Regions from separate parts of the Exiguobacterium sp. S22-S28 genome, predicted to be linked through region 1. Evidence: riboswitches for the same ligand, from Rfam matches in the RefSeq annotation. Region 1 holds a riboswitch; each other region holds the start of a gene.

What was found. A riboswitch is a leader RNA that binds a small molecule or an ion and turns the genes downstream of it on or off. The one in region 1 is predicted to bind thiamine pyrophosphate.
Region 2: linked by a shared signal. The riboswitch ahead of ACHA8N_RS07190 (thiamine phosphate synthase) and the one ahead of thiT (energy-coupled thiamine transporter ThiT) in region 1 are both predicted to bind thiamine pyrophosphate.
Region 3: linked by a shared signal. The riboswitch ahead of thiD (bifunctional hydroxymethylpyrimidine kinase/phosphomethylpyrimidine kinase) and the one ahead of thiT (energy-coupled thiamine transporter ThiT) in region 1 are both predicted to bind thiamine pyrophosphate.
Region 4: linked by a shared signal. The riboswitch ahead of ACHA8N_RS06075 (ECF transporter S component) and the one ahead of thiT (energy-coupled thiamine transporter ThiT) in region 1 are both predicted to bind thiamine pyrophosphate.

What each region holds. Positions count from the first base shown of each region.
Region 1 is NZ_JBHFFC010000005.1:87,060-94,422, reverse strand. It holds gene rsgA (ribosome small subunit-dependent GTPase A) at 1-862, shown strand, start outside; gene rpe (ribulose-phosphate 3-epimerase) at 864-1,520, shown strand; TPP riboswitch at 1,544-1,650, shown strand; gene thiT (energy-coupled thiamine transporter ThiT) at 1,714-2,277, shown strand; gene ACHA8N_RS01280 (thiamine diphosphokinase) at 2,277-2,885, shown strand; gene ACHA8N_RS01275 (amino acid permease) at 2,951-4,354, opposite strand; gene rpmB (50S ribosomal protein L28) at 4,496-4,684, opposite strand; gene ACHA8N_RS01265 (Asp23/Gls24 family envelope stress response protein) at 4,968-5,330, shown strand; gene ACHA8N_RS01260 (DAK2 domain-containing protein) at 5,356-7,029, shown strand; gene sdaAB (L-serine ammonia-lyase, iron-sulfur-dependent subunit beta) at 7,122-7,363, shown strand, end outside.
Region 2 is NZ_JBHFFC010000026.1:101,322-108,684, forward strand. It holds gene ACHA8N_RS07155 (exonuclease SbcCD subunit D) at 1-704, opposite strand, end outside; gene ACHA8N_RS07160 (helix-hairpin-helix domain-containing protein) at 852-1,064, opposite strand; gene ACHA8N_RS07165 (hypothetical protein) at 1,144-1,533, opposite strand; gene ACHA8N_RS07170 (ThiF family adenylyltransferase) at 1,661-2,671, opposite strand; gene ACHA8N_RS07175 (thiazole synthase) at 2,668-3,435, opposite strand; gene thiS (sulfur carrier protein ThiS) at 3,437-3,640, opposite strand; gene ACHA8N_RS07185 (NAD(P)/FAD-dependent oxidoreductase) at 3,625-4,716, opposite strand; gene ACHA8N_RS07190 (thiamine phosphate synthase) at 4,626-5,222, opposite strand; TPP riboswitch at 5,314-5,416, opposite strand; gene nagZ (beta-N-acetylhexosaminidase) at 5,476-6,723, opposite strand; gene ACHA8N_RS07200 (OsmC family protein) at 6,720-7,145, opposite strand; gene ACHA8N_RS07205 (MFS transporter) at 7,343-7,363, shown strand, end outside.
Region 3 is NZ_JBHFFC010000013.1:4,158-11,520, forward strand. It holds gene ACHA8N_RS03125 (hypothetical protein) at 1-288, opposite strand, end outside; gene thiE (thiamine phosphate synthase) at 309-947, opposite strand; gene thiM (hydroxyethylthiazole kinase) at 937-1,707, opposite strand; gene tnpB (IS200/IS605 family element RNA-guided endonuclease TnpB) at 1,802-2,974, opposite strand; gene thiD (bifunctional hydroxymethylpyrimidine kinase/phosphomethylpyrimidine kinase) at 3,084-3,863, opposite strand; TPP riboswitch at 3,984-4,094, opposite strand; gene ACHA8N_RS03150 (murein hydrolase activator EnvC family protein) at 4,155-5,426, opposite strand; gene ACHA8N_RS03155 (murein hydrolase activator EnvC family protein) at 5,634-7,055, opposite strand; gene ACHA8N_RS03160 (VOC family protein) at 7,333-7,363, shown strand, end outside.
Region 4 is NZ_JBHFFC010000025.1:56,758-64,120, forward strand. It holds gene ACHA8N_RS06055 (alpha/beta fold hydrolase) at 1-388, shown strand, start outside; gene ACHA8N_RS06060 (NAD(P)/FAD-dependent oxidoreductase) at 466-1,506, opposite strand; gene ACHA8N_RS06065 (energy-coupling factor transporter transmembrane component T family protein) at 1,585-2,310, opposite strand; gene ACHA8N_RS06070 (ABC transporter ATP-binding protein) at 2,276-3,835, opposite strand; gene ACHA8N_RS06075 (ECF transporter S component) at 3,832-4,407, opposite strand; TPP riboswitch at 4,513-4,612, opposite strand; gene ACHA8N_RS06080 (50S ribosomal protein L25/general stress protein Ctc) at 4,703-5,380, opposite strand; gene ACHA8N_RS06085 (DEAD/DEAH box helicase) at 5,730-7,363, opposite strand, start outside.

The DNA.
Region 1 (7,363 bases):
TCGTCTGCAGGGTGGATTTTATGATGTCATGACACCTCAAGGAGAAATTCGGTCACGCGCACGCGGTAATTTCAGAAAACGTGGGATCAGTCCTGTCGTAGGCGATGAGGTTGTGTTACACATCGAAAGTGAGACCGGCTACATCTTGGAAGTAAAGGAACGTCAAAATTTCTTGGTCCGACCACCGGTTGCGAATATCGATCAAGCGCTACTGGTTGTCTCAGCGGCGGAACCCGATTTTTCTGCCCATCTGCTTGACCGGTTTCTTGTACTGATTGAAGCGAAGGACATCCAACCGATCATTATTTTAACGAAAATGGATCTGTTGCAAGGGACAACCGAACAGGCGGTAAAAGAAGCTATCGCGGCGTACCGAAAAATCGGCTACCCCGTCGTTGAGACTTCGAGCGAGACGCTTGTCGGAGTGGAGCTCGTCCGCCCCTTGCTGAAAGATAAGACCAGCGTACTGGCGGGACAATCCGGTGTCGGGAAAAGTTCGTTGCTCAATGCGCTCGAACCCTCATTGGCTCTTGAGACGAGTCATATTTCGAAGTCACTTGGACGCGGTCGACATACGACACGTCATGTCACCTTGATTCCGCTCGGTGAAGGGTTGATCGCAGATACACCAGGTTTTTCAAATCTCGATTTCCCGCATGAAATGGAACTCGAAGAATTGCGTTGGTGTTTTCCTGAATTCGTCGCTTTGCAAGACGACTGTAAATATCGGGGATGTCTGCATTTGAATGAACCGGGATGTGCCGTCAAAGAATCGGTTGAAGCGAACGAAATCATGCTCTCACGGTATACGAATTATGGTATGTTTGTAGAGGAAATCAAGAATCGAGCCCGGAGGTATTGAGATGATTAAAATTGCACCATCAATCTTATCAGCAGATTTTGCAAACTTGGAGCGGGACGTCAAAGCCGTCGAGGCGGCAGGCGCCGACTATATTCATTTTGATGTCATGGATGGTCAGTTTGTCCCGAACATTTCCTTTGGTTTACCGGTCTTAAGCAGTTTACGCCAAAAAACAGACATGGTTCTCGACGTTCATTTAATGATTGATCGGCCGGAAAACTTTGTGGAAGCTTTTGTTGCAGCAGGTGCTGACATCGTGACCTTCCATGTTGAGGCGACGAACCATGTGCATCGTGTCCTCCAGCAAATCAAAGCAGCGGGTGCGAAGGCGGGGGTTGTTCTGAACCCGCATACACCGCTGACGACGATTGAACATGTCTTAGAAGAGGTCGATATGGTCTTGTTGATGACGGTTAATCCTGGATTTGGCGGTCAAGCCTTCCTGCCGGGTGTCATGACGAAACTGAAGCAACTTGCAGACCTAAAGGCAGAGCGTGGGCTGACATTTGAAATTGAAATTGATGGTGGTGTGAATGCGGAGACAGCGAAGCTGTGCATCGAAAACGGGGCGAACGTCCTTGTTGCCGGATCCGCCATTTACAATGCACCCGATTATACGGAAGCAATCACTAGTATTCGCAGTGCCGCTCACGTATAATAAAAAGGCAAACAAAACTTAATGAAGACCGCAAGGGGTGTCGCGTCAAGCGGCTGAGAGAAGTGATTGGACTTTAACCCTTCGAACCTGTTCCGTTCAGACGGACGTAGGGATGTGGCGCACGCAGGCAGTACGGCGTCCGTCGTACTGCCTTTTTGCCGTCCTGCGATTTTATTTTTAGGAGGAAACAAGTATGAAACGGCTACAAATGTTAATGGAAATTGCAATTTTTGCAAGTCTCGGGGTGGTATTTGATTTATTGATTCCCTTTAAGATGCCCCAAGGAGGTTCTGTCAGCTTAGCGATGCTGCCGATTTTTGTGATGGCGTTCCGTCACGGCGTCGTGGGTGGTGTCGTGACAGGAGCTCTCGTCGGAACGATTCAGCTGATGTTCGCGCCGCAAATCTTGACGGTCGTCCAACCGTTGCTCGATTATACGATTGCATTTGGTGTTGTTGGACTGAGTGGTTTATTTGCCCGTCAAGTCAAAAAGGCGGCAGCGGCTGGGAAAAACGGACGTTTGATGGCCATCGTTTTGATGGCAACGTTCCTTGGTGCCGGATTACGGTATGTCTGCCATGTCATCAGTGGAATCGTCTTCTTTGCTGAATACGCGGAAGGTAGTCCGGTCGTACCGTACTCCTTGATTTACAATGCGACGTACATGGTTCCATCGTACCTGTTATGCGGCATTGTCGCAGGGCTCTTATTCACGACGGCGCCACGACTCCTCCGGTACTCGGCGCGAGGTGTCTGATGCGCGCTGTAATCGTCGCAGCAGGACCGGTCGAGGACGTACCGTCCCTGACGCCGTTTATCGATGAGAATACGGTGGTCATCGCTGTCGACGGCGGTGTCGCTACGCTAGTGCAACAAGGTCTCACGTTTGACTTGGCAATCGGGGACTTTGATTCGCTCGGATATACGCCGGAAGGGGCGGTGATTCATCCGGCTGAAAAAGATGAAACCGATTTAGAACTCGCTTTGCGTCATGTCAGCGAACGGTATGAAGTGACGGACGTGTTGATTTTCGGGGCGACAGGTGGTCGACTGGATATGACCCTGCAAAACGTCTATCTATTGAAACAGTTCCCGACAGCGCGTCTTATGACGAAGCGCGAAGAGGTGCGTTTCTTACAGGAAGGACATTATCAAATCAAGGCGGATCAGTATCATTACCTGTCCTTCATCCCACTCGTTCCGACGCGTTTGACGCTTCGAGGTGTCAAGTATCCGCTGACCGATCATGACGTGCCCGTCGGCGGTTCCTTAACCGTCAGCAATGAATGGACGGATCAGCAGATCGCCGATGTCACGGTCCACACGGGTGAAGTAATCGTATTACGAAGTCTGGCTGATCAATAAAAAATGACTAAAAAAGAACGTGACGGCCAGGGAATCAATCCCGAAGCCGGTCACGTTCTTTTTGATTATGGCTCTAAGGTCGAACTGGCTGCTTGTCGTTCCGTTTGGGCAGCGAGATGTTTTCCTTTGACGAACCAATGATAAGACGCCCATGTCAAGAGGAAGAAGGGGACACCGATATATAAGGCGATCCGTTGATCCGCTTGGAAGGCAAGACTGATCAGGACAAGCATGTTTAAAGAAAACGAGATGATCGGTAAGACCGGGAAGAACGGTGTTTTGAACTTCAACTCGCTAACAGAGTGTCCGTCCTTGATGAATTGGCGACGGAAGGCGATCTGTGAAGCAGAAATCGAAATCCATCCGACCTGCGCCCCGAGTCCTGCGAGTGACAACAACCAGATGAAGACGGTGTCTTCCGCAAAAAAGGCGGTCAGGAGTGATAACATGGCGAATAACATCGTAAAGCACAACGCCCGCATCGGCACACCCCGCGAATTGACGATTGCCAGTTTTTTTGAGATCATGCCTTCTTGTGACATCGACCATAACATCCGTGTCGCCGCATACAATCCTGAGTTTCCGACGGATAATAGGGCAGTCAAGACAACGATGTTCATCAAGTCAGCCGCATAAGGAATTCCGATGGCATCAAATACCATGATGAACGGACTGCTGATTCCGCTTGCTGTTTCATAGGGAATCAAGGCACCGACGATTGTGATCGAGAGGACAAAAAAGATGAATGTTCGCCAGACGGTATTACGGATGGCTTTTGGAATTGATTTTTCGGGGTCGTTTGACTCGCCTGCAGCGACACCAATCAATTCCGTACCTTGAAACGCAAAGTTAACGGCGATCATTGTCGTCAACACCCCAATAGCACCATTCGGAAATAATCCATTTGAGGTAAAGTTGGCGAACAAACTCTCCGGACGGGCTGCCGTCATATCAATCCAGCCAAACCAAGCGGCTCCCCCGAGCACGATGAAAAAGAGAATGGCGAGAACTTTCAGACTCGAAAACCAAAATTCAGCCTCCCCAAAGGCTTTTGCAGATATAGCATTGAGACCAAACAAAATGATGGTAAAGATAGCACACCAAATGACGATGGGTGTATCCGGAAACCATCGATCCATCAGACTTCCGGCTGCCGTAATTTCGAGTGCTACCGTGACAGCCCAACCGAGCCAGTAAATCCAACCGACCGCAAAACCGATGCCTGGTCCGATGAACCGTGTCGTATACGTCTGGAATGATCCGGAGACCGGCATATGGACGGCCATTTCTCCTAAACATAACATCGTCAGATACATGATGGTCCCACCCACGATGTAACTGAGTACTGCCCCGAGCGGTCCAGCTTGTGATATCGTCAATCCGGAACCGAGGAACAGTCCCGTTCCGATGATGCCGCCGAGCGAAATCATGAAGAGATGCCGGCTTGTCATTTCTCTTTTTAACTGCATGTTGACCCTTCCCCCTTGAAAAAAATAACTGCTCACTCATTGTAAGCGTTTTCAATTATTCAGACAATTAGTTTAGAAGAAAAATAAAAAAAGAACAAAAAAAAGAACCGGAAGGGAAGATTCCCATCCGGTTACTGCGCCTTATACGCGTTCGACTTTACCTGATTTGAGCGCTCGAGCTGAAACCCAAACCTTTTTAGGTTTACCGTCAACGAGAATACGTACTTTTTGTACGTTGATTCCCCAAGTGCGTTTCGTTTTGTTCAATGCGTGTGAACGGTTGTTTCCCGACTTCGGCGATTTCCCAGTAACGTAGCATTTACGTGCCATGTGTTCCGCCTCCTTTTATGTTGTTTTGCGTTCGTCCTAATAGACACTTTGCTATCTTAGCATGCTGTTAAGACGGTTGCAACATAAAAAAAGTAGCTGACAAGAAAAAAACTTGACAGACAACCTCAAAATTTAAAATAATATATGAGGATGATGGTAAAAGTTCATTTGACCGCTACTATTTTTCACATATTCATTGTATAGTCAGTACGGCGACTTTTCAATAGTAGGTCCTTATAGTAGAATTATGAGAAGAACACAATTAATAAAGGGGGCTACTCAAGTGGCGATCGAGATGAAAACGACTTATGGAAAAATTGATGTAGACAATGATGTCGTTGCGCAACTTGCAGGCGGAGCGGCAATGGAATGTTTTGGTGTCGTTGGTATGGCATCCCAGTCGCAAATCAAAGACGGACTGGCTGAACTGCTCAAACGTGAAAACTTTGCGCGTGGCGTTATCGTTCGACAAGCGTCGGAACAGGTTCATATCGATATGCATATCATCGTGAGTTACGGTACAAAAATTTCAGAAGTCGCAAACAATGTCCAGAGCCGTGTGAAATACTCACTCAGCCAGGCACTTGGTTTAGAAGTAACATCTGTGAATATTTTTGTCCAAGGAGTCCGCTTGACGAATGTCTAAGGCGGGAATAGAGGAGGAAACTTTAGTGAGCGTAGATCGTTTAACAGGAGCGCAACTGGTCAAGATGATCCAGAACGGCGCAGCGAATCTCTATCAAAATGCGGATTTCGTTGATTCGCTGAACGTTTTTCCGGTCCCAGATGGTGACACGGGAACCAACATGAATTTGACGATGACTTCGGGTTCAAAGGAAGCATCGAAAACAACATCCGATTCTGTCTCAGAAGTTGCCACGGTGTTTGCACGTGGTCTTTTAATGGGCGCACGAGGAAATTCAGGTGTTATCTTAAGTCAATTGTTCCGCGGTTTCTCAAAATCAATCGAAGGAAAAGAAACGATCGATACACAGGAATTTGCGGATGCCTTACAAAAAGGAGTCGACACAGCCTATAAAGCGGTCATGAAACCGGTAGAAGGAACAATTTTGACGGTGGCACGCGAGACGGCTGTTGCAGCCATTGCCCAATCAGAAACGACGACGGATTTACTCGAGTTGATGCGCGGTATCGTCGAAGCATCAAAAGTATCACTCGAAGGCACACCGGATTTACTGCCTGTACTTAAAGAAGTCGGCGTCGTCGACTCCGGCGGTCAAGGACTCGTCTGCATTTATGAAGGATTCCTCGCGACACTTGAAGGCAAAGAGTTAGAGAAGCCCCACGCGCCGGTCATGGAAGCGCTCGTCGAAGCAGAGCATCATAAATCGGCTCAGAGCTTCATGTCGACAGAAGAAATCCATTACGGTTACTGCACGGAAATCATGGTTCGTTTCCAAGACGATAAATTGGCGGACACACCATTCAGTGAAGAAGCATTCCGCAATGAATTGGCGGAATTCGGTGATTCCTTACTCGTCGTCGCAGACGAAGAATTGTTGAAAGTCCATGTTCACGTTGAAACACCGGGCGAAGTCATCACCAAAGGACAACGTTTTGGTGAACTTGTAGCGGTCAAGATTGAAAACATGCGTCAACAGCATTCGACGATTCTTGAAGAAGAGGGCGTTAATCAAGTGGCCGCCCCGGTTGCAAAAAAAGCAAAAGCCCAGTCGGCACTTGTCACAGTAGCGATGGGCGAAGGGATCAGTGAGCTCTTCAAATCGCTCGGCGTCAGTGTTGTCATCGAAGGCGGACAAACGATGAACCCGTCAACGGAAGACATTGTCAAAGCCATTGAGGATGCGCACGCGGAACACGTTTATGTCTACCCGAACAACTCAAACATCATCATGGCGGCAGAACAAGCGGCATCGGTTGCGTCTTGTGGTGTAACTGTCGTGAAATCGAAGACAGTTCCCCAAGGATTGGCGGCGACGATCGTCTACAATCCGGAAGCGACCGTCGAAGAAAACGAACGGCATATGATGGATGCAATCGCAGCCGTCAAATCCGGTCAAGTGACATATGCCGTCCGTGATACAAGCATTGATGGTGTCGAGATTAAAAAAGACGATCACATGGCGATTGCCGAAAAACAAATTATCGCAACGGATCGTTCGAGTCTTGGTGCTGTCAAGAAATTGGTTGATACACTGGTTACACCAGACGATGAGATCATCACTGTCTTGTTCGGTGAAGGTGTGGCTCAAGAAGAAGTCGACGAACTGGTCGCCTATATCGAATCAGTCAACCCGGACGCAGAAGTAGAAGTGCACGATGGCAAACAGCCGCTCTACTCGTATATCTTAAGCGTCGAATAATATAAAACGTGAACGTACCTTTTCACACATCCCACCATCTGCGATAATAGAGGTGGGATTTTTGTTTGATTTGGAAAGAGAGGGGAAAAAAGATGAAGTACCGAAGTGTATTTGATATCATCGGTCCGATCATGGTCGGACCATCCAGTTCGCATACGGCAGGGGCGGCGCGAATCGGATTAATGGCAGGGAAATTGTTTGGTGAACAGCCAACGGATATTACGATTACGTTTTATGGGTCATTTGCCGACACGTACCGGGGACACGGAACAGACGTCGCCATCATCGGCGGCGTTCTCGGCTATGATACGTTTGACGACCGGATTCCGGAATC
Region 2 (7,363 bases), on a different contig from region 1:
ACGTGATGTGCTTCCGAGAACGAATATTTTAATAACGAACCGCTGTAACGGATCGTGTCTGATTTGATCGCAAGTGGATTATGCAAATGCCCGAGTGCCGTGTACGTAAACGGAGCAAAGGCACTGGCACTGACCTGTCCTGCCGTTCCGACCGACAACTGGCGTTCGGAATCCGTTTCCAGTCCGCCGATGACAAAGGCATGCCCGACGAGAACACTTGGTCCATCGATGTCCAGCGTTTTGATGATTTTTCGCATCGCGTCATCATGGGTCCGGATCGAGTCATCTTGATGGATATAGCGGACGGTAGCCGGATCCGCGAACGGGACCGGGTAAAAACGGACACCTTGAATCTCGATCGGTTCAATGGTTGGTGTTAACTTTCCGGCCAGATGAAGACCTGCCCGTTGTAATAATGTCGTTCCGAAGCTCAGTCGTTCCGCTGAATCATGGTTGCCGCTGATCGCGACGACCGGAATCTTCCGTTCGAGCACGATTTCGGCTAAGACGGTATCCAGCAGTTCGACGGCTTCCGTCGGTGGAACAGCCCGGTCATACAAATCACCGGCAATGATCACCGCGTCCGGTTGTTCCCGGTCAAGCAACCGGATAAAATCGTCGAGAACGGCGCGTTGGTTTTCAAGCATCGATTCCCCGTGAACGATTTTCCCTAAATGCCAATCGGCAGTATGAATCCATTTCATCTTTGATCACGCTCACTTTTCTTCTATAATATCCTTATTTTAGCATGACTTGATTGCTTCTGCTGAAGCTCCTGCCGATTCCAAACCAAACAAAACCCATCAATCGAGCAGGGATTCCCCCGGTCAATCAATGGGTCTCGTGTTGATTCATGACTTAAATGCCAATCCATGATCTGCTAATGCCTGTTTCAACTTCGGTATCGACGAAGGACCGATTCCGTGCCACCTTAGCACCTCGTCTTCCCGATACATTGATAAGCCGGTCAGGGACATCACTCTATGCGCGTTCAATGCCCGTTGTACAGGTTTACCGAGTGAAGAAAACACCTCGGATTTAGATTCATTGGATTGCATTGCCATCCCCTCCTGTTTTCCTAAACAAAAAACCGCCTCCTCATTTAAAAGGAAACGGTTCTTCACAACATGTTAGAGGTCATCCTCAGTGGGTCCGACGCTTTTGACGAAATCGCTTCACCGATGTGAAGATGGATACGGATCCTCCGATGATTGCTCCGACGACAATCCCAGTCGTAAATTTTCCTCCGGGATTTTTGGCAGAACCTGGTTCAGTTGCTGTTATATGCTCTTCCTGTTTCTGCTCGAATAACTGTTGGAGAGGGGAGGATGTAGGCTCGACTTCGACAATCCGGTCAACTTCCTGTTGACGCTCTACCCGGCTTTCGACGCTGCAAGGTGACAGATAGAACGGATTCAGATTCGTCCGATACCGGTCTGGATTCCAATTCGCCTGCTGAACGGCTTCAGCTGCGTGGTCTGTCCGCTTCGTCTGATCCAATGACTGGATCGATTGATCGAATTCTTGTTTCATCGTAATCACTCCTCTTCACATTCAATTCCACCTAAAAAGCTCCGACTTACGTCTGAAGTCTTATTTACCTCTTTTTTAAACATCTAAAACATGTATCGAAAAAAAATGTTTGCTTTTTTGTGAACGCTTATTTGAAATACGTTGCGTACATCTGTTTTGCCTGTTCCGGATCCGCTTCCCCGTGAATCAAGATCCGCCCGTCGGCAAAGGCGACAATCCGGTGCTGCTCCGTCTCGAACATCAGCAAATACGGGTTCCGTTGACTTTTCATCCCGCGTGCCAGTATCTCGTTTTCCAGCCGAACCAAATCCCGTTTCCCTTCTCCCCGGACTTGCACCGTGTCCCGACCGCACAACGTGATGAATTGGAGCGGCGTTCCGTTGAGATAAGGATAGACGGCAGCGTCGCCGCACGAAGGACAGGCTGCTTGTTTTAAGGACGTGACATCAATCTGACTCTGCTGATTCGTCCAAAGATCAAACGACAACAACGTCCGACGCAGTGCAGCTTTCGCACCCGTCAACAGTTTCAGCGTTTCTGTTACTTGATGCGAGGCGACCAGTTGGACGGCCGGACTGATGATGCCCCGAGTATCGCACGTATCCTGTTGCTGCGGCAGATGATTCAGCAGACAATGCAGACAAGGCGTCTCCTTCGGTAAAACGGTGTATGTCATACCGTAACTGGCGACACACGCTCCGTAAATCCAAGGGATCTCCCGTTGCACTGCGACATCATTGATCAGCATCCGGATCGCAAAATTATCTGTCGCATCCATGATCAAATCCGCCTGCGCAACGAGTCGTTCAATGTTCGTCGCCGTCACATCTTCCACAATCGCTTCGATCGTCACCGTCGAATTGACTTCGCAAAGCCGTTGTTTGGCTGCGACTGCTTTCGGCAACCGTTCCCGGGCATCCTGTTCCGTGTACAATTGTTGCCGTTGAAGATTACTCCACTCGACGTAATCGCGATCAATCAAGGTCACCCGTCCGACACCGGCCCGGACGAGCTGTTCCGCACTGGCTGTTCCGAGCGCACCGAGACCGATGATGACGACGCGGCGCTCAGCCAGTTGATCTTGTCCGCCCTGGCCGATTGGACGGAAGCGGATTTGGCGGCTGTAGCGGTCCGTCATGGACGGCTGATTCCAGTCGTCGGACTGCTTGCCGTCGCATACCGTTTTTTCTCGATCCGTCCCGCTTCGAAACCGAGACGCCCGGCTTCAACCGCTAGTTTCATTGCCTGTGCCATCTTGATCGGATCGTTGGCGTGGGCGACCGCAGAATTCAGCAAGACACCGTCGGCACCGAGCTCCATCGCGTAAGCCGCGTCAGCCGGTGAACCAATCCCCGCATCAACGATGACCGGGACCGTCATCTGTTCCATGATGAAACTGAGCGCAAGCGGATTTAAGATCCCTTGACCCGAACCGATTGGTGACGCTGCCGGCATGATCGCGTGACAGCCCAGTTCCTCGAGCCGACGGGCGAGCAACAAATCATCCGATGTATACGGCAAGACGATGAAACCGTCCTTGATTAATTCCTCTGCCGCCCGTAAGGTTTCGATCGGATCCGGCAATAACGTCTTGTCGCAACCGATCACCTCGACTTTGACCATGTCACACATGCCGGATGCCCGGGCGAGCCGGGCCAGCCGGACGGCTTCTTCCGCCGTTTTTGCGCCCGCCGTATTCGGCAACAGATCATAACGACTTAAGTCGAGTGCCGCAAGTGGATTCGTCTGTTCCTTCGCAAAGACATCGAGACGCCGGACGGAAAACGTTAAAATGTTCGTTTCCGATGCTTCGACCGCTTGTTGTTGCGTCTCAGCGTCCGGGTATTTTCCCGTTCCGAGTAATAATCGTGATGCAAATGTTTTTCCGCCAATTTCTAACATGTTATCCGCCTCCTACAAAATGAACGATTTCAACGACATCACCGGATTGGACGTTCGTGTCCATATACCGGGACCGGTCGATGATTTGATGATTTTGTTCGATGATGACAACCTCTTCATCGATGTTCAACTGCTGAATCAAGTCGTGTAACGTCTTCGTTTGTTCCGCCAGGGGATAGTCTTTCCCATTTAATCGGATCTGCATATATTTTCCTCCTTGTGTCGTCTGCAACAAAACGCCTCCAGCGCGACTTCCGGTTTTCGGTTCATGACACAATCGGCGAGGACTTGCGCTGTCACCGGAGCGAGCAAGATGCCGTGCCGGTGATGTCCCGTCGCGACCAACAAACCGTCAATCCCTTTGACCCGTCCAAGATACGGTAACCCGTCACGGGTCTGTGGCCGGACACCGGACCAGATGTCAACCAGTGTCGCATCACGGATCGGCGGATACACGTCAATTGCTGCCGCCAACAGGTCCGAGACGCTGCCCGCGTTGACCGTCGTCGATTCCTCACCAACGTATTCCGTTGCGCCGATGATAATCCGTCCGTCTGCTTTCGGGACGAGATACACTGTCTCATGAAACAAGGTCTGCTCCAGTCGACCGGTTGCGAGACGGACAGACAAACACTCGCCTTTGACCGGAAGTGTGTCAATCGGAATCCCGATCGTTTGCAACAACGATTCCGACCCTCGTCCGCCTGCGATGACGACCTGCTGTCCAACCTGTTGTCCCCGGCTTGTCTCCACCCCGGTTACCGTCTCGTTGTCCCGCAGAAGACGCAAGACACTTACCTGTTCTTCAATCACGCCACCCCGCTGTTCAATCGCTTGCCGTAACGCGCGGACGAGCAACGGAGGATCGACTTGACCGACCCGTTCAAATTGGACGGTTTGCTTTGCCTGGCGCAGCTGAAACGGCAGTTCGAGATAGCCGCTCGTCAATCCGGTCTCGTCGAACAATTGGCGGACAAGCTGCGGATACAGGACGCGGCTGACTGCCGCTAACGCATGTAGCGGTTCCGACAGTTCTTCGTCCGTCGCGAGCATCCCCGCTGCTGCCCGTGTCGCGCCTTGTCCGACTGCCGACTGATCGAGCATGTGAACACTTTGCCCCCGCTGTAGCAACTCATACGCGAGCGTCAAACCGATGACACCGGCACCGACGATCAATACATCCGGTTGCTTCATCGTCCAATCACCGCCCGGAACCGTCCGGTTGCTTCCGCCGGATCGGCTTGTCCCAAAATTCCGGACAGGACGGCAACACCGCTGCACCCAGTCGTTAAGACATCAGACAGATTTTCCGGTTTGATTCCGCCGATGGCGATGACCGGGATCGATGTCCAGTCGACGACTTGCTGTAATGCATCGAGCCCCCGTGGCGCCACACCGGGTTTCGAATCCGTCTCAAAAATATGACCGTACATCACGTAATCGGCGCCGGCTTGTTCCGCCACCATCGCTTCGGTCAGCGAGTGAACCGATTGACCGATGGAAATCGTCGGAAACTGTGCCCGGACACGCTCGACCGACAGACTGCGGCGTGTCAACTGGACGGTCGTGCCGGTAACGAGTGCAGCATCGAGCCGGTCATGGACAACCAACTGGTCTGCGCGGACTCCTTGGTCGAGCAACGTATCAATGCAGGAAACCAATTCCCGGACTGACCAGGTTGGCTCCCGTAAGTGGATGCGATCGACGGACAGTGCGAGCTGCGGAAGGGTCTGTTCCAGCACTTCCTTACTGTCGCGTCCGGTTGTAATCAGGTGTAAATGTGACATCGTTCCCCCTCCTTTCCACACGAAAAAGGACCACCCCATGAACTGATGGAGTGGTCCTACGAAAAGGGCGACGCTTGGCGTTCCCTCGATAGATGATCGGATACCACTTCCCTCCGCTAGTACGAACTAGATCAGGTTCAAAGGGTCCGGATACTTCCGTCTCAGTCTGCTGCGAGACTCCCCTAGTGTAGATATTTATTTGTGTGGTACGTCTGTAGTCTACCACGGGTAGTCCGATTAGTTCTACCCTTGATTAGTGTCGCATGTTCGATTCGACCGCTTTGACCTGCTCAATCAAGCGTTGGTATTCGTCGACACGTTTCGTTTGTGACAAGTCATACGTTTGTTTTAAGCGTAAGACCCGCATGACTTTCTGGTTGAGATCGGCTGCCGACAATTTCCCTTGTTTGATCCGCGCCATGATTTCCTTGTGAACGGACGCGTACGCTCCGGGTGTCGAGAACATCGCCATATCCGCGCCGTTTTCGAGAGCAAGACTGGCAGCCTGCGCCAAACCGTATTGCTCGGTGATCGCCCCCATCACAAGATCATCCGTGATGATGACACCGTCAAACTTCAGTTCCTCCCGTAATACATCGTTCATGACGTTTTCGGACAACGAGGACGGAAGGTGTTTGTCGAGTGCCGGAAACAGAATATGCGCCACCATCACCATCTCCGCCCCGGCCTTGACGGCTTGTTGAAATGGGACCAGCTCCGTCTGCTCAAGTTCCGCTTTCGTCGCATCGACCCGCGGCAGACCGACATGCGAGTCGACGGTCGTATCCCCGTGTCCCGGAAAATGTTTGACGACCGGGACGACATCTTCCGCTTTCATCCCCTGCATCAATGGCACACCGAGTCGTGCCACTTGTTTTGGATCCGCACTGAGCGACCGGTCGCCGATGATCGGATTCGCCGGATTACTGTTGACGTCAAGGACCGGTGCAAAATCCATGTTGAATCCGTAAAAACGGGAAATGGAGCCAAGCGTCTGCCCGACGTCTTCCATTAATTCCGGATCATTTTTTTGACCATATGTCAGGCTCGGCGACAGTTTGAGTTGTACGTCCGGAACCCGGCTGACCCGTCCGCCTTCTTCGTCAAAACCGACGAATGCCCGTTGATCCGATGTTTGCGCTTCGGTGATGTCAGCCGTCAACGCCTTCAGTTGGTCGGATGACGTGATATTACCGCCGAGTAACAACACCCCACCCAGCGCATGTTGCTGCAACAGCCGGCGATCCGCTTCCGTCAATACCGTTCCGGCCACACCGATGTAGAGCAGTTGATCGATTTTGTCTGCCGTCGACATCTGAGAGACCGTCTGCTTAAGTTCATTTTCCGCTTGTTCCCGGGCGGACGGTTGCTCCGGTTTTTGTGGTTTCGGCTGTTTTGTTTCTTCGGCTTGCTTCGGTGCCGGTTCGTCCGGTTTCGCGGTCTCGTCGGCACAACCGGACAGCAGGACAGTTGCTAAGACAACAGGGAAAAACAGCTTCAAATCGGTTCCTCGTTTCGGACGCCGTTGATTGAATAGTAGACTTCAATTTCTGCGTTCAACGATTGGGAGACGGAGCAGTATTTGTCTTTTGACAACGAAATCGCCCGACGGACCTTGTCTTCCGGTAAGTCGCCTTCGAGCCGGTAATGAATCGAAATCGTCGTGAAGCGGCGCGGATGCTCGTCTGCCCGTTCCCCTTCGATGTCCATTTCAAATGACGTCAACGTCAAACGCATCTTCTCTAAAATCGAGACGATATCGATGCCGGTACAGCCGGCAACGGCGTGGAGTAACAGCTCCGTCGGTCGTGGTGCTTGATTGTCGCCTCCGTTGTCCGGTGCCGCGTCCATCGCTAAGTGATGTCCGGATTCGGTTTCGCCGCTAAATCCCATCTTGTGGTTCCAAGTAATTGTTGCTTGCATGTTCCGTCACGTCCTTTACTCGTTTTTTAGTCGTCTTTACCTTTTCAGTATACCCGAATCTCTACCAAGTGAAATTGACATGCTATTCGCAATAATGCTTCTTTTCCTTCTTCCTCTAAATCCGGTTTTCGCCCGGTGCAAATCATGCTATTCTGATAAACGATAGTTTTTTTGCGCACAGGCGCCAGAAGTGAGGAATGTATATGTCATCATCATCG
Region 3 (7,363 bases), on a different contig from region 1:
TAATTGACGGGGTAAGGGCAACCGTAACATCCCCCGGTAAAAAAGATCTAGGTGAGTATGCCCCCAAATCTCTGTCGCAATCGAACTGGTTTGAATCAATAAGGATCGTTTATACCTTTGTTGGTATTTGTTTTTTAACAGTACGGCTAATTGGTACGAATATCGATTGGGAAAAGGAAACAAACTTGCTGCTAAATGATACTTCCCACGATTTTCGACTCGAATGATTTGTGGTTCGATTTTATATCGAATCCACCGTCCCCGAAATCGAATAGACTGCCACTTCACGTATATCACCTCTCCAGTGATTATACCCTGTCTGAAACGCTCTGATGCACCTGTTTGGCGGCTTCTTTAAATTCTCTCGTCGCCCGTTCGACATCCGGTTGGGCAAATAATGCGGAGACGACGGCAAATCCATCCACTGCCACCCCTACTTCTGAAACATTTTCAAGCGTGATGCCCCCGATCCCGACTAACGGAAGCTCAACCGCTTGCCGGATTGCATGCAATGTCTCTTTCGACATGAACGTCGCATCGTTTTTAGTTGCAGTCGGGAAAAGCGAACCGACACCAAGATAATCCGCCCCATTTTGTTCAGCCGAGATTGCTTGTTCGACTGTCGAGACCGAGACACCGATTGTAGCGGTCGGCAAGAGTCGACGGGCTTCAGATAACGGAATGTCTTCCTGTCCGATGTGCAGTCCTGCCTGCACGAGCTGCGCGATATCGATCCGGTCATTGATGATAAACGGAATCCTGTACCGGTCCGCGAGTGCTTTCAGTTGAGTGGCCGCTTCTAGAAATTCCTTTCCGGAGGCTTCTTTTTCCCGCAATTGAACGATCGTCGCTCCGCCCTTGATCGTCGCTTCCACTGCTTCGACCAGCCGAGGTCTGGATTGAAGACGTGGATCCGTCACGGCATACACTAAATAATCAGGCTTCATTAAAGTGCACCTCCCGGAGTGTCTCCTCTGTCATCAAGCTGACGGCATTAAACAAACCGGTCCGAAAATCGCCAATTCCTTTTTTCTCATCCGCCTGTTCTCCGGCTTTCCCCATCAAATAGGTTCCTAAAGCAGCAGCTTCAAAACGTGCATAACCGGCCCCTAACAGCGTCGCAATCAAAGAAGCGGTCATACATCCCGTCCCCGTCACTTGACCGAGCCGTTTCGTTCCGACATCAAGATGAAGCTCGTGCTGTCCGTCCGTTACGAAGTCAACCGGTCCTGTGACCACGATGACTTGATTGGATTCGGCTGCAAACGCCCGGACTGCATGAAAATCCAGCGATTCTCCTTCGGCGACGTCGACTCCCTTTGTTGTCGTCGCCTGCCCAAGTAACGTTTTGATTTCTGAAGCATTTCCTTTAATCACCGTAAATTGAATCTGTTGCATCAGTTCCTTCATAAAATCCGTTCGTAAAGTAGTCGCCCCTGCTCCGACTGGATCCAAAATGATCGGTTTCCCTAAACGATTGGCGGTTTTACCTGCCAACAGTTGCGCCTCGCGCATCGCAGGATTCAGCGTCCCTGTATTGATCACGACGGCATCGGCAAGTGCCACCATCTCTTCGACTTCCAACAAATCGTCTGCCATGACAGGAGATCCGCCGAGTGCAAGTGTCATATTGGCACAATCATTAATGGTCACCGTATTCGTCAAATGATGGATTAATGGTTTTTTTTCCTCAATGGTTCGTAACATGATTTTCCCTCCAGAATTCTTGAACTACCTCCACCTACGCTTTGCTCAGAGGTGGAGGATTCCTGAGTTATCCGACCTACCGGTCGAAAATTGATCAGGCTAACCCCGCCGTCCCGACGGTTGAAGAAGCTAAGATGCGTTCAGCTTCTTGTTTGAGATTCAGTCCTGCATTCACATCCCGGTCGTGATGGATCCCGCAACTCGGACATTTCCATTCACGCAAGCCAAGATGTTTTACGTCTTTGTGTTGATGTCCGCAACTCGAGCACAATTGGCTCGAAGCAAAGGTCTTGCCAACCTTCACGACGGTCTTCCCGTACCAGTCTGCCTTGTACTCCAGCATGCGGAAGAACTCCGACCAGCTGACGTCCGAGATGGACTTGCTCAACTTGCGGTTCTTCTGCATGTTCTTCACCTGCAAGGTCTCGATGCCGATGACGTCGTGGCTTTGGACGATCTCGGTCGATACCTTGTGCAGGAAGTCGGTGCGCTTGTTTGCAATCTTCTCGTGGATACGGGCGACTTTCCGTTTCTGCTTCTGATAGTTTCTCGCCTCGGACAGCTTCACTTTCTTGTTCAAGGCGATGTGTTGACGGCGGGAGAGCTTACGTTGTTCGCGCGCCAGTTTCTTCTCAAGCGAACGGAAGTAACGGTCGTTCTTGTATGCCGTGCCGTCCGAGAGGGTGGCGAAGTTCTTGAGTCCGACGTCGACGCCGACGGATGAACCGGTCTTCGGCCGTTCGTTGATCTCCTGCTCGACGAGCAGAGAGACGAAATATTTGCCTGAAGCGTTACGTCGGATCGTGGCGTTCAAGATCCGTCCTGTGACCTGCTTCGAGTGGGCGAAACGAACCCATTTCAGCTTCGGAAGTTTGAGCTTGTTGCATCCAATCGATACTTCAGGAAGCTGGTTTTTGCCTTGGATGTTGGTCTTGTACGACTGGACGGGATGGCGCTTGGACTTGAAACGAGGGTGTTCGTTCTGCTTCTTGAAGAAGCGGTCAAACGCATCAGCAAGATGTTTGACGCTGATCTGAACAGAGGTACTATCCACTTCCTTCAACCAGTCGAACTCCTGCTTCAACACAGGAATTTCTTTGGAACAAGAACCATAGGACAGTCCTTTTCCAGTGGTCTTGTACATTTCATCCCACTTCGCCAAGAAGTGGTTGAAGATGAAGCGCGAACACCCGATCGTCTTCGCGATCAGGATTTCCTGCTCTTTTGTGGGGTAGATTCTGAATTTGTAGGCCTTGTGCTTCAACACCATTTTTCACCTCCTTCAAAGAGAATATACCCGAAAAGCAGGCTGGCGATTCATCTCCCACTTTCACTAGGGCTTCGCCCTTAACGTTTAGAAGTGGGCGTATTCTCGCCTAATTTTGATAAAAGTGATGAGTCGGTCCAATCCCGTGCCCAAGCGCAAAACCATGACGAATCGCTTCCGTCACATACCGCTTGGCATGGGCTACACTGTCGGTAAGCGAGTCCCCTAACGCAAGGCGTGCTGCAATCGCAGCTGACAACGTACAGCCTGTCCCGTGTGTATGCAGACGATCTAGACGCTCCTGCTCAAAGAAATGGTGTTGACCTTGTGTGTATAAAAGATCCGTGGCTTGTTGCCCTTCCAAATGTCCGCCTTTCAGCAACACGGAATCCACCCGTTGTTTAGACAACTCGATTGTGGCCTGCCGCATCTCCTCGATCGATTGAACCGGGTAACCGATCATCCGCTCGATTTCCGGAATATTGGGTGTCACGAGTGTCGCGAGCGGTAACAGTTCCTCCATCAATGCCTGCTTTGCATCCGTCTGCAGTAAATCATGCCCGCCTTTCGCGACCATGACCGGATCTAAAATGATCGGAACTTGACAGTGCTTGAGTTGTTGCGCGATGACGTGGATGGTTTCTTGATTCGAGACCATCCCGATTTTGACGGCATCCACACGAATATCTGAAAAAATTGAGGTGAGTTGCGCCTCGACGAGCGCCGGCGACACATCTTCAACCGCCTGGACTCCTAACGTATTTTGGGCAGTGATTGCTGTAATGACACTCATACCGTAGACACCAAGGGCGGAGAATGTTTTTAAATCTGCCTGGATTCCCGCTCCACCACCGGAATCAGATCCTGCAATCGTCAGTACATGTTTCATATCGCTTCCTCACTTTCGTGTGAGCAAATCTAAGGAAAGAAAACAGACGACAAAAAGCGCCGTCCGCTGTAAAAAAGCAGACGACGCCATGAATAACCGCTCAGACGGTTGAATCTTCCATGTCTTCGATCTCAACTTTCCTACGCTGGTATTATCCAGTTCAGGTGACAGGGTCGAAAACAGAATGGTTTTCCTCTCAGCCGGACTCCTCCAGCTCCCCTAGTTGCTCTTAAATTAAATTCTTTACCACTGTAGCACAGCCCTCAAAAAAAAACGAGCCACAGCTCGTTTTTATAAATATCCGAGTGGATTAACTGTATTAGCCGGTCCTGTCGCACTGTATTGGTATCCACCGACATGTAACTCAAAGTGAAGATGTGGTCCTGTTGAATTACCCGTATTGCCCAAAGTCCCAATGGATTGACCTTGCGAGACGGTTTGACCCGCACGGACAGACAACGAATTCATATGACCATAAACCGTTGTATAAACTTGACCATCCATAAAATGTGAAATCATGACATGATTTCCATAAGGTCCGCCACTCCCAGCTGTGATGACCGTTCCTGATGCAGCTGCACGAATCGGTGATCCTGCTGGACCGCTAAAGTCTACGCCGTTATGGAACGTATAGCCGTTCGCTCCACTTGCCGGTCCGAACCCTTGCGACACACTGCCGGAAGCCGGTCGAATGAATTTAGCTGAACCACTCGGGACACTTACAACAGGGACAGCATCATTTGTTTCATTCTTCGCCTGCGACTTCGCCGCTTCTTTTGCTGCACGTGCAGCCGCCGCTTTTTCAGCTGCAGCCTTTTCTGCCGCTGCCTTTGCAGCTGCTTTTGCCGCAGCAATGGCCCGTTCCTGAGCTTCTAATGTCGCTTGTAATTCTTTTGCATCCAAGAGCTTGGTCGTAAATTTCGTTTTACCTTTGCGTAATTTTTTTAAAGTGGCACTTCGTTCTTTCATCTGCTTTTTCAACTGCTTTTTTTGAACCAAAAGTACTTGTTTTTCTTTGACACGCTCTTCTTTTTTCGCTACGAGATCACGCTTCATCTCGTCTAATTTTTTCTGAGTTTCAAGATAGGCAGAAATCATCTTGTCATCCTGCTCAGCAATTTTTTTACCTGCCATAACACGGCTGAACAAATCACCTAGATTTTTTGATCCGAAAATGACTTCTTCCCATTTGATGGAATTCCCATCATTTTCTTGTAACACCCGTAAACGATCACCTAGTAATTCCTCTTGGCGCTTCAACATTTCTTCATATCGAACAATTTCCGCTTCCATTTCTTTAATGCGAAGACCCAATTGCTCGATTTGTTTATTTTTTTCTGAAATCCGAAAGATGTTCTCATTGATTGCAGCATCGATTTTATTGATTTCACGTTGTTCTTTTGAAATTTTAGCTTCTTGTTTTTTGATTGCTTTTTTTAGTTGGCGTTGTTCCGCTGCATTCTGTGATTTTTTCTCTTTGATCGTCGCAGCATGCCCTGCACTTGGTGCAGCTGACAAAAGTAATGTTCCTAGTAAAACAGTTGAAAGCAATTTTTTCAGCATATTCAATGTCCTCACTTATGTATGATTTCTTATTTGAAAAGTGCTTAATCCAAAGTAATTCTGTCTGAGATTGATTATAGCACCGTAATCGTTTCAATAAAATTTCATTTATATTTCAAGTGAAAGCGTTATTTTGTAATATACCTTTTAAAAACCTGGAAAAGAACAAAAAAAGAACGATTGCCGTAGCAAACGTTCTTCTCCTTTTTATAACATCGACATTGGGTTGACCGAATTCGCTGGACCTGAAGCACTGTAGCTGTATCCACCTACATGGATTTCAAAGTGTAAGTGAGGGCCAGTTGAATTTCCTGTACTTCCGAGTGCGCCGATTTGTTGTCCTTGGCTGACACGTTGACCGGCATGTGCATTTAACGAACTCATATGCGCATACACCGTTGTGTACGTTTTACCGTCTAATTGATGTGCAATCATAACGTGGTTGCCGTATGGACCACCGCTTGATGCTGTAATGACTGTTCCTGTTGCTGCTGCGACAATCGGTGTTCCAACCGGTGCTCCAAAGTCGATCCCATTATGGAATGAATAACCGTTTGACCCGCTTGCTGAACCGTATCCTTGTGTAATCGATCCACTCGTTGGATGAATGAACAAAGAAGAGGATGATGGTGCTGGAGTCGGTGCTGGTTCAGGCGTTGGTGTTGAAACAGCGGGTGCCGATTGTTTCGTTGACCCTGTCGAAGCAGACGATTTTTGATTTGCTTTGGCAGCAGCTTTCGCCGCTGCCGCTTCAGCCGCTTGCTGTTGAGACGCTGCTTTTTTAGCTGCCGCTGCTTGAGCAGCCTGCGCTTCTGCACGTGCTTTCGCTTCACGTGCTGCCTGTGCTTGACGCTCTTTTTCAATTCGTGCTTCACGTTCGCGCGCTGCTTTTTCAGCCGCGATGGCTTTTTCTTGAGCAATCAAAATTTGTTGAACTTCTTTTGCGTCCATCAACTGTGTTTCAAATTTCTTTTTTTGTTTACGAAGTTCTTTTAAACGTTTGTTTCGCTCTTTGATTTGTTTCTCAAGTTCTTGTTGTTGACGTTTCAACTCTTGCTTTTCTGTTACTAATTTAGCTTTTTTATCTTTTAATTCTTGTTGGGCAGCTGCCAATTTCTTTTGCGTATTTTGGTAATCTGTAATCATTTTATCATCTTGTTGTGAAATCGATTTTCCTGCTAAAACACGACTCACAAGATCCCCGACATCTTTTGATCCGAAAATGACTTCTTCCCATTTGATGGAGTTCCCGTCATTTTCCTGCATGACACGAAGACGATCACCCAGTAATTTTTCCTGCTTTTTTAATTTCGCTTTATACTTTTCAATTTGTTTTCCAAGTTCAACAATCTCTGCTTCGGTTGCTTTGATTTGACGGTCTTTTGTTTCAACCGCAAACATTTTTTCGTTTAATGCTTCATCTAACCGATTGACTTCTTGTTGAGTTTTAGAGATTTTTTGCCCTTCTTGATTCACTGAAGATTCCAAGTTTTTTTGTGTATCGGCATTTTCTTTTTGCTTTTGTTCGTTTTTCGTTTTTTGTTCACTTAAATCATCAGCTGCTACGAAATGAGGCGTAGATGAAAGAATAAGTGCGGAAACAATGAGCGACGCAAACGTTTTTTTCATGTAGTATTCCCTCTTTTTCTGTGTAGTTTATATAAGTATTTTGTATGATTGATGTAAGTGTTCCGTTAGTTTTATTTAAATTTCATAATAGTTTTTAGAAATTGTAAGAACGTTTTTGATTATAGCATTCATTTTTGCTCTATTATATTTCAGTGAGATGTCATTTATGATAAGTTCTTTTTTCGCCTGATGGAAAAGCGGCACACAGGTCTTTCCGATTGCGTGTTGTGGAAGAGTTTGACACACTAGGACTATCGAAGTAAAGGAGGAACTGTTTATGCATTTGGATCATACCGGCATAGCCGTTC
Region 4 (7,363 bases), on a different contig from region 1:
GTTGATCGAAGATACGAAGCAAGATCGTCCGTCGATGCTGAAAGGATTCGGGGAAATCTTCTTTGCGAAAGAACATCCGGAGCCGCTTCAACAATGGTTCCATAATTTGAGTGTCGTCGCTTCGTCTCACGGAACGATCCAATCGGCGATTGCCTTACGTGATGAAGATTTACGCGACGGTCTGCCGAAGATTACGGTGGATACGCTTATCATGCACGGTAAAAAAGACCAAGTCTGCCCGTTTGAATTCGCGGAAGTCATGCACGAAAACATTACAGGTTCACGCCTCGAAGTATTTGAAGAGAGCGGACACGGGATGTTCCTCGACGAACGTGAAAAATTCACGGAAACACTGGTTTCATACGTCAAATCAAACCAAACGGTCTAACTGTAAAGGATACAAAACCCCATCTGCTTTTCCTCCGGGAGAAGCAGATGGGGTTTTGTTCGTTTCATCAGCAAGATTTAGTTTGTATACTTCTTGATAAATCGCTCGTCAATCCATTGTTTGAGGCACCAGCTGAGATGATTGGTCTGATGATGACGCCCGTACAGTAATGTCGCTTGTTTACTGCCGAGGGCCAGGATCGTCAAATAACGCCGTTGTGGTCGAAACGTCATCAGGCGCTCTTGATTCACGAACCGAAGTAGGTTTGTCAACAAGACCGGTGCCTGGCGAACGGCCGTCACCCCGTTTTTCGGTGTGTCCGGATACGCGGTCAGCGTCGCACAGTCACCGACGGCAAAGATCGACGGATCCTCCAGTGCCTGCAATGTCTCATGGACGAGCAGGAAACCCCGCGCGTCACAGTACAAATCCGATTCTTGAAACAGTTTGCTCGCACGGGCACCGCCTAAAAATAACAGGGCATCCGTCTCGAGCGACTGACCGGATTGTAACCACGCCGTTTGACCTTCCAGCGTATCAAACCGATCGACGATTCGTTTGACGCCCAGTTGATCAAGCCGTTTCGCAACCTTCGGACCAGCCGGATGACCTGCGAGCAAGGGTTCCTCGTGAATCAGCGTCACCGGACTGCCGGCGGACCGAAAAGACGCCGCCATCTCGACTGCAGCCGCGCCACTGCCGACGATGACAGGGGAAACGGCATTCCTGAACACCTCGAGCGCTTGATCAATCCGGTAGTTCGGTTTTATCGTCACACGCGGTGCACCGGCAATCTCCCAGTCACGCGAGCCGATGTTACACGACACGATGTCATACGACAGAATCTGTCCGGACTGGCATATCACCTGTTTATTCGCTGCGTCAATCCGAGTGACCCGGTCCTCGATCCACGTCTTCCCGTGGCGCTCACACAACGCTTTGACATCAATCCGGGTCTCATCGAGCGTATAGGTCCCGTCCGCCAAACCCGAGAACATCCCGGAATAATATTGATAACGTGAAGGATTGATGACGATCCAGTCGACATCCGGATGACTGCCTTGTTTAATACATTCTAAATGCGCATGACCCGCACCTACTAAAATGATTCGTTTCACGACGTTCACCCACTTTTTTGATTTCTTTACACCTGAGATGGTATTTCCCTGATGTAGCGGGAAGTAATCTCCCGCCGGTCAGACAAAAAGACGAAGCGACGTCGCGATGCTGCTGACGAGACCAAAAAACAACAGATCGAAGCGGGTGACGATTGGTCGGACATAATACGTCCGGTTCGTTTGGAACTGACGCGCTTCCATCGCAATCGCAATCTGTTCCGACCGGATGATGCTCGTCGTAAAGAGCGGCAGACTGATGTCAAAAAACGTTTGCCAGGGCCAAATCGACCGTTGCCGGCGGACACGCCGGGCTTGACGAATGGTCCGGATCGCTTGCCGAAAGATCGGAATGAAGCGAAGACCGGCTAAAAAACCGTAGGCCAGACGAACCGGCAGGCGGCACTGATGAATCAGACTCATGACGAACCGTGTCGGATCGGTCGTCGCAACGAACGTCAAGCTCAAGAAGACAAAAGCGAGCATCCGGGTCGCAATCAACCAGGCATGATCGAGACTTTCTTCCGTAATCCGAAACCAGCCGAACGTCCAAAGTTCGGTGCTGCCTTTGCCAAACGCCGCCATCATCCAAAACGTCAACAAAAACAAGAGACCATAGGGAACCAAGCGCAGAAGGAGCGTCCGCAAACGCCAACCGGAACTGCAGACCCCGACGGCAGCAAGTACTGATAAGGCAAACGTCACCTGCAGACTCGACGTCGTAATCAGCAACACCATCACATAGAGGAGCGTGCCGAGCTTGACTGCCGGATTAATACGCGCGAGCGGTGTGTCGTTTTCCTGCACGGTGTTTCACCTCCTCAAGTCGTTGATACAGAAACGATACCGGACGGAACAGTTGGTTTTGTTCCAAAAGTGCTTCTTCCTGAAACAACTCCAGCGGCGTCCCGTCAAACTGGACACGCTCCTCGCCGATGACGACAACACGGTCGGCGTAACGGTGGACCAGCTCCATGTCGTGCGTCACCATGATCACGGTCGTTCCTGCCTCCCGGGCTTGATGCAACACGTCGATGATGTGTGCCGTCGTCTCAGCGTCTTGTCCAAAGGTCGGTTCATCGAGCAACAAAACAGCTTTTCGTTCCAGTAACATCGTTGCGACACTCAACCGTCTTTTTTGTCCGAGACTGAGCGCGAGGGGAGACTGATCGGCGACATCGGTCAGTCGATAGTGACACAAGGCTGTCTGGACCCGTTCCGGATCAAAGACGGCACAGCTGATGGCAAGTTCGTCCGTGACCGTCTGTTTAAGAAACTGGAAGTCCGGTTGTTGAAAAACAAAGCCGACTTGTTGATAATACGTCCGGTCCGACCATCTCCGAAGCGGGGTGTCGAATAAGCGGATATCGCCTTGGGACGGAAGCAATTTTGCCAGTGTCTCAAGGACCGTGCTTTTTCCAGCCCCGTTGCGTCCGACGAGCATGATCCATTGACCGGAAAAGGCCGTCCATGAAAAATCGTTAAGAATCGTCCGTTTCCCTCGTTTGACACGGACACGCGTCAGCTCAAATGTCCGCTCCGTTCCAACCGCTCGACGTTCAACCGGACGTTTCTTCAGATGACAGGCTTGTCCGGACAGTTCCGGTAAGGTCTCAAGTCCGTAGGGGTAGAGGAGCGGCATCGCAATGTCAAGCGCCGTCATGACGTCCCGCTGTTGATGAAACACGTCATATGGCGTGCCATCAAGCAACAAGCGACCACTTTCAAAGACAAGTACCCGGTCGGCAAACGTCACGCACTGATCGAGCTGATGTTCGATCAGAACGAGCGTCAAGTCAGGATCATGATGCAATTCTTCAATCAGATGCATCATCGTCCGTTGACCACTCGGGTCGAGTTGTGCCGTCGGTTCGTCCAGTAATAAGATATCCGGTTCAAGGGCGAGGACACAGGCCAACGCGAGCCGTTGCTTCATCCCACCGGACAATTCGGCAATCGGTGTCGTCAAGGCAAGATCAAGTCCGACTCGCGCCAGCAGCAACTGGATGCGTTCCTCCATCTCACTGCGAGCGATCTGCCGATTCTCGAGACTAAAGGCGATTTCCGCTCCGACCGTCTGCATACAAAACTGATCGTCCGGCTGTTGGAACAAAATCCCGACCGCTCCCTCGGTCGACCATTGACCGGTGACATCTGCTTCAATCGTGTCCGGCAACAGACCGGCAAGAACGTGTAAAAAGGTCGTCTTGCCACTGCCGCTTGGACCGACGAGTAAGGTCGTTTCTCCTTTTTGGATCGTAATCGTCAAGTCGTGTAAGACCGCGGAATCCTGGTCTGGATAACGGACGGACAGGTGCGCGCACTGCATCATGCGGCACGCTGCTTCCGTTGCCGTCCGATCGCATAACCGTTCAGTGTCCCGGTTTTAACGAGCGCGTCGACGATTAGTTTTGCAAGCAATCCACCGAGCAATGCTCCGCTGACGAGTTGCAGAGAAAACGTCAACAGCAGTGTCGTCGTCGTATAATAGGCAAATCCATTCACGATGAGGCTGTAGACCATACTTCCGACGGCGGCAAAGACACCGGACAACATCAAGGTGAACGTATTAAATGTCCGGTAGCCGAACACGGCAAAGGCAATCTCGGCTCCGATTCCCTGTGCAAATCCAATCAACAGCGCCGATAAACCGAAGTGACTCCCCGTAAACAATTCGACGGCAGCGGCGACGACTTCTGCAATCAATGCCGCGCCTGGTTTTTGAATGATGTAGGCGACAAGGGGACTGGCGATGACCCAGATGCCGAACATCCAGTTTGCTCCGACCGGTCCGAAGATGGCCGAGATCGGCAACCATAACGTCGACCACCCTAAGTAGAGGACACCACAAGCCACGGCGAGCATCATCATGACGATGATTTCTTTCATTTTCCAACTGTTCATAATCACTTCTCCTTTGAATGCACATCCACAAAGAAACCACAAAAAAGACCGCCCTCTATGAAAAGAGAGCGGTCGTGTAACCTGCAGGATGCAGAAAAAGAGCACGAGGATTCCGCTCCACTTTCCTACGCTAGTATGAACTAGATCAGGTTCAAAGGGTCCGAAGTAAATCGTCTCAGCCGAATGGGCTCCCCTAGTGGATGTGTTAATGATGTATACCTTCTTCACTGTACGGCTGTCGCCGCGACTTGTCAATATGCATAAAAAACCCTCCACGAGGGGAGGGGAGAAAAGATTACTCTTTACCTTCTTTGTTTTCTTCAGCTTGCTCTTCAGAAGTTTGTTCTGAATCGTCTGTCGTTGTATCCGCATCAGCCGCTTGTGCCTCAGCTTCTGCTTCTTCGATTTCTTCAAGTTCAGCTTCAAGTGTCGATTCAACGACCGCTGCAACTTGGATGTCACCTTCTGTGACGACACGGAAATCTTTTTCTTCCGGAAGATCAGCGACTGTAATCGAATCTCCTATTGCAAGTTCCGTTACATCCACTTCGATGCGTTCCGGTAATTTATCTGGTGTTGCGGCAACTGTTACTTTAAAGAGTGTTTGTGAAAGGAATCCGCCAAGTTTCGCGCCAGCTGCTTCGCCGACGAGGACGATATCCGTCTCGACTTCTGTTTCTTCATCCATTTTAACAGCGATGAATTCAACGTGTTTGATTGTTGGTGTAAAGATGTCCATATCGAGTTTGTTGATCAACGTGTTGACCTTTTTACCGCCGATTTGAAGAGCAACCAAGACGTTTTCGCCGTGATCACGGACAACTTTGACCAATTCTTTTTCGTCGAATGAAATCGGTGTGCTTTCCACTTTGTAGCCATACACGACACCAAGAGCTTTTCCTTCATGACGTAATTGCTTTCTAAGTGAGCGTGGGCGTACTTCGCGTTCTTCTACTTTTAATGTTACTGACATGTTCATTTCCCCCTTGAATTTGGTATAGCCCTCAAAAGGTAATGAATGTAGGAGTGGAACAATAGGTTCCAACAGAAATTCATGCGCTAAATGCTAGTTCAACTGGATTTCATTCAGAAATGAAAAACGAAGTGAGTAAGTAGCATTTCTCTCCCAGGTCATTACGCTGATATTGAGAAACAATAATTGAAAAGCGACCGTATTGTACGGTGCTAATGTAGATATACCCCTGTCTTTCAAAACTTAAAACCTTTTTTCTGAATTTGATTGTCGAAAGACCTTCAAACCTGTTGATAGACAACGGATTGAAGGTCCTTCATTTTTTTAAGATTTTCTTTGATTTGTGTGGTTAATCACCTGCTGAATCGACAAAAGAGGGGGGATCGAGCAGACGAACGAGTTCACGAATCGTTAAAACATCCGGCTTCTGATCCGATAGGACGGCATCAATCATCGTCGCTTTGCGATCTTGTAATTCCGCCATCTTTTCCTCGATCGTCCCGGTCATCAATAGCTTGATCACTTCGACCGGCGACTGCTGTCCCAATCGATGAGCCCGATCAGCCGCTTGTTGCTCGACGGCCGGATTCCACCAACTGTCGTATAAAATGACGGTATCTGCCGTCGCCAGATTCAGACCGGTCCCGCCGGCCTTCAAGGAAATCAGGAAGAGATCGACTTCACCGGCATTAAACCGGTCACACAGTGCGACCCGATCCTCAACCGGTGTCTCACCCGTCAGTAGAAAGTGGGCACGTTGTCGTGCTGCCAGTCGTTCCCGAATCCGAGCCAGCATCTTCGTATACTGGGAAAAAATCAGGATCCGGTGTCCGGCGGCTAATTTTCCCTCGATTAACGTCAGCAGACGTTCGAGTTTTGTGGATTCGCCTGTATAATCTTCGACAAACAACGCCGGATCACAACAAATCTGCCGTAAGCGGGTCAAACCGGCGAGCAACTTGATCCGGTCCTCACGTTTCGTTTCATCCAAATGACGCAACGTTTCCAGTTGCAGTTTAGATAAGTAGGAGGCATAAAGCTTTTTCTGTGTCGGACCAAGGTCTGTATAGTGATGGACAATCTGCTTCTTCGGTAAATCCTGCAACACCTCATCTTTGGTCCGCCGCATCAAAAACGGTCGGATGAATCGTTTGATCTCGTCATGCGACCACGTTTGAAACGTTTGTAAGTCCGGCAGCAAGGAAGGGAAGATGACCCGAAAAATCGACCAGAGATCATCGGTCCGGTTTTCAAGCGGCGTTCCGGTCAAGGCAAACCGACGTTTCGCCCGAAGACGGCGCAAGCGGACAGCGGTTTGTGACGCCGGATTCTTCAGATGTTGTGCCTCATCGAAAATGACGACGTCGTATTCGACAGTCTGGTGCGCCTCTATGTCAGCTCGTAACGCCGGATAGGAAATCAGAAAAATCCCGTCCGCTGGTACTGTCTCGATTTGGTCCAAGCGGTGCTTCCGCGCTCCGGTCAACAGATGGACCGTTCTCGTCGGGGCAAATCGCGTGAGTTCCGCCTGCCAGTTATGGAGCAGGGAGGCCGGGGCGACAATCAAGACCCGACCCGGCGGCAGCGTCTCAAGATACCCAATCGCCTGAATCGTTTTCCCGAGTCCCATCTCATCCGCTAAAATCCCGTGCCCGTCATGTCCGGCGAGATTCGCCATGAACTGGATCCCTGCCCGCTGATATGGATACAAGTGGCGGTCGAGTACTTCCGGGAAGTTCAGGTAGACTCCTGTTCCATTTTTCAGCTCGAGCCATCGTTCTGTTAATTGCTTATGGACATGCAAGAAGGAGGCACCGACCAGATGTTTGAGGTTCGGCAGAGCCGGCGCGCGCAACACCGCTTCAAGTTGATCCTGCTCTGCTGCTTCGAGTTGTCGAAAGACGCGTTGCAACTGTTCAAACGCCCGGGTCTCAAACGAGACAAACTGACCGTTCTTTAACCGGTGATACGTTTTCCGGGTGA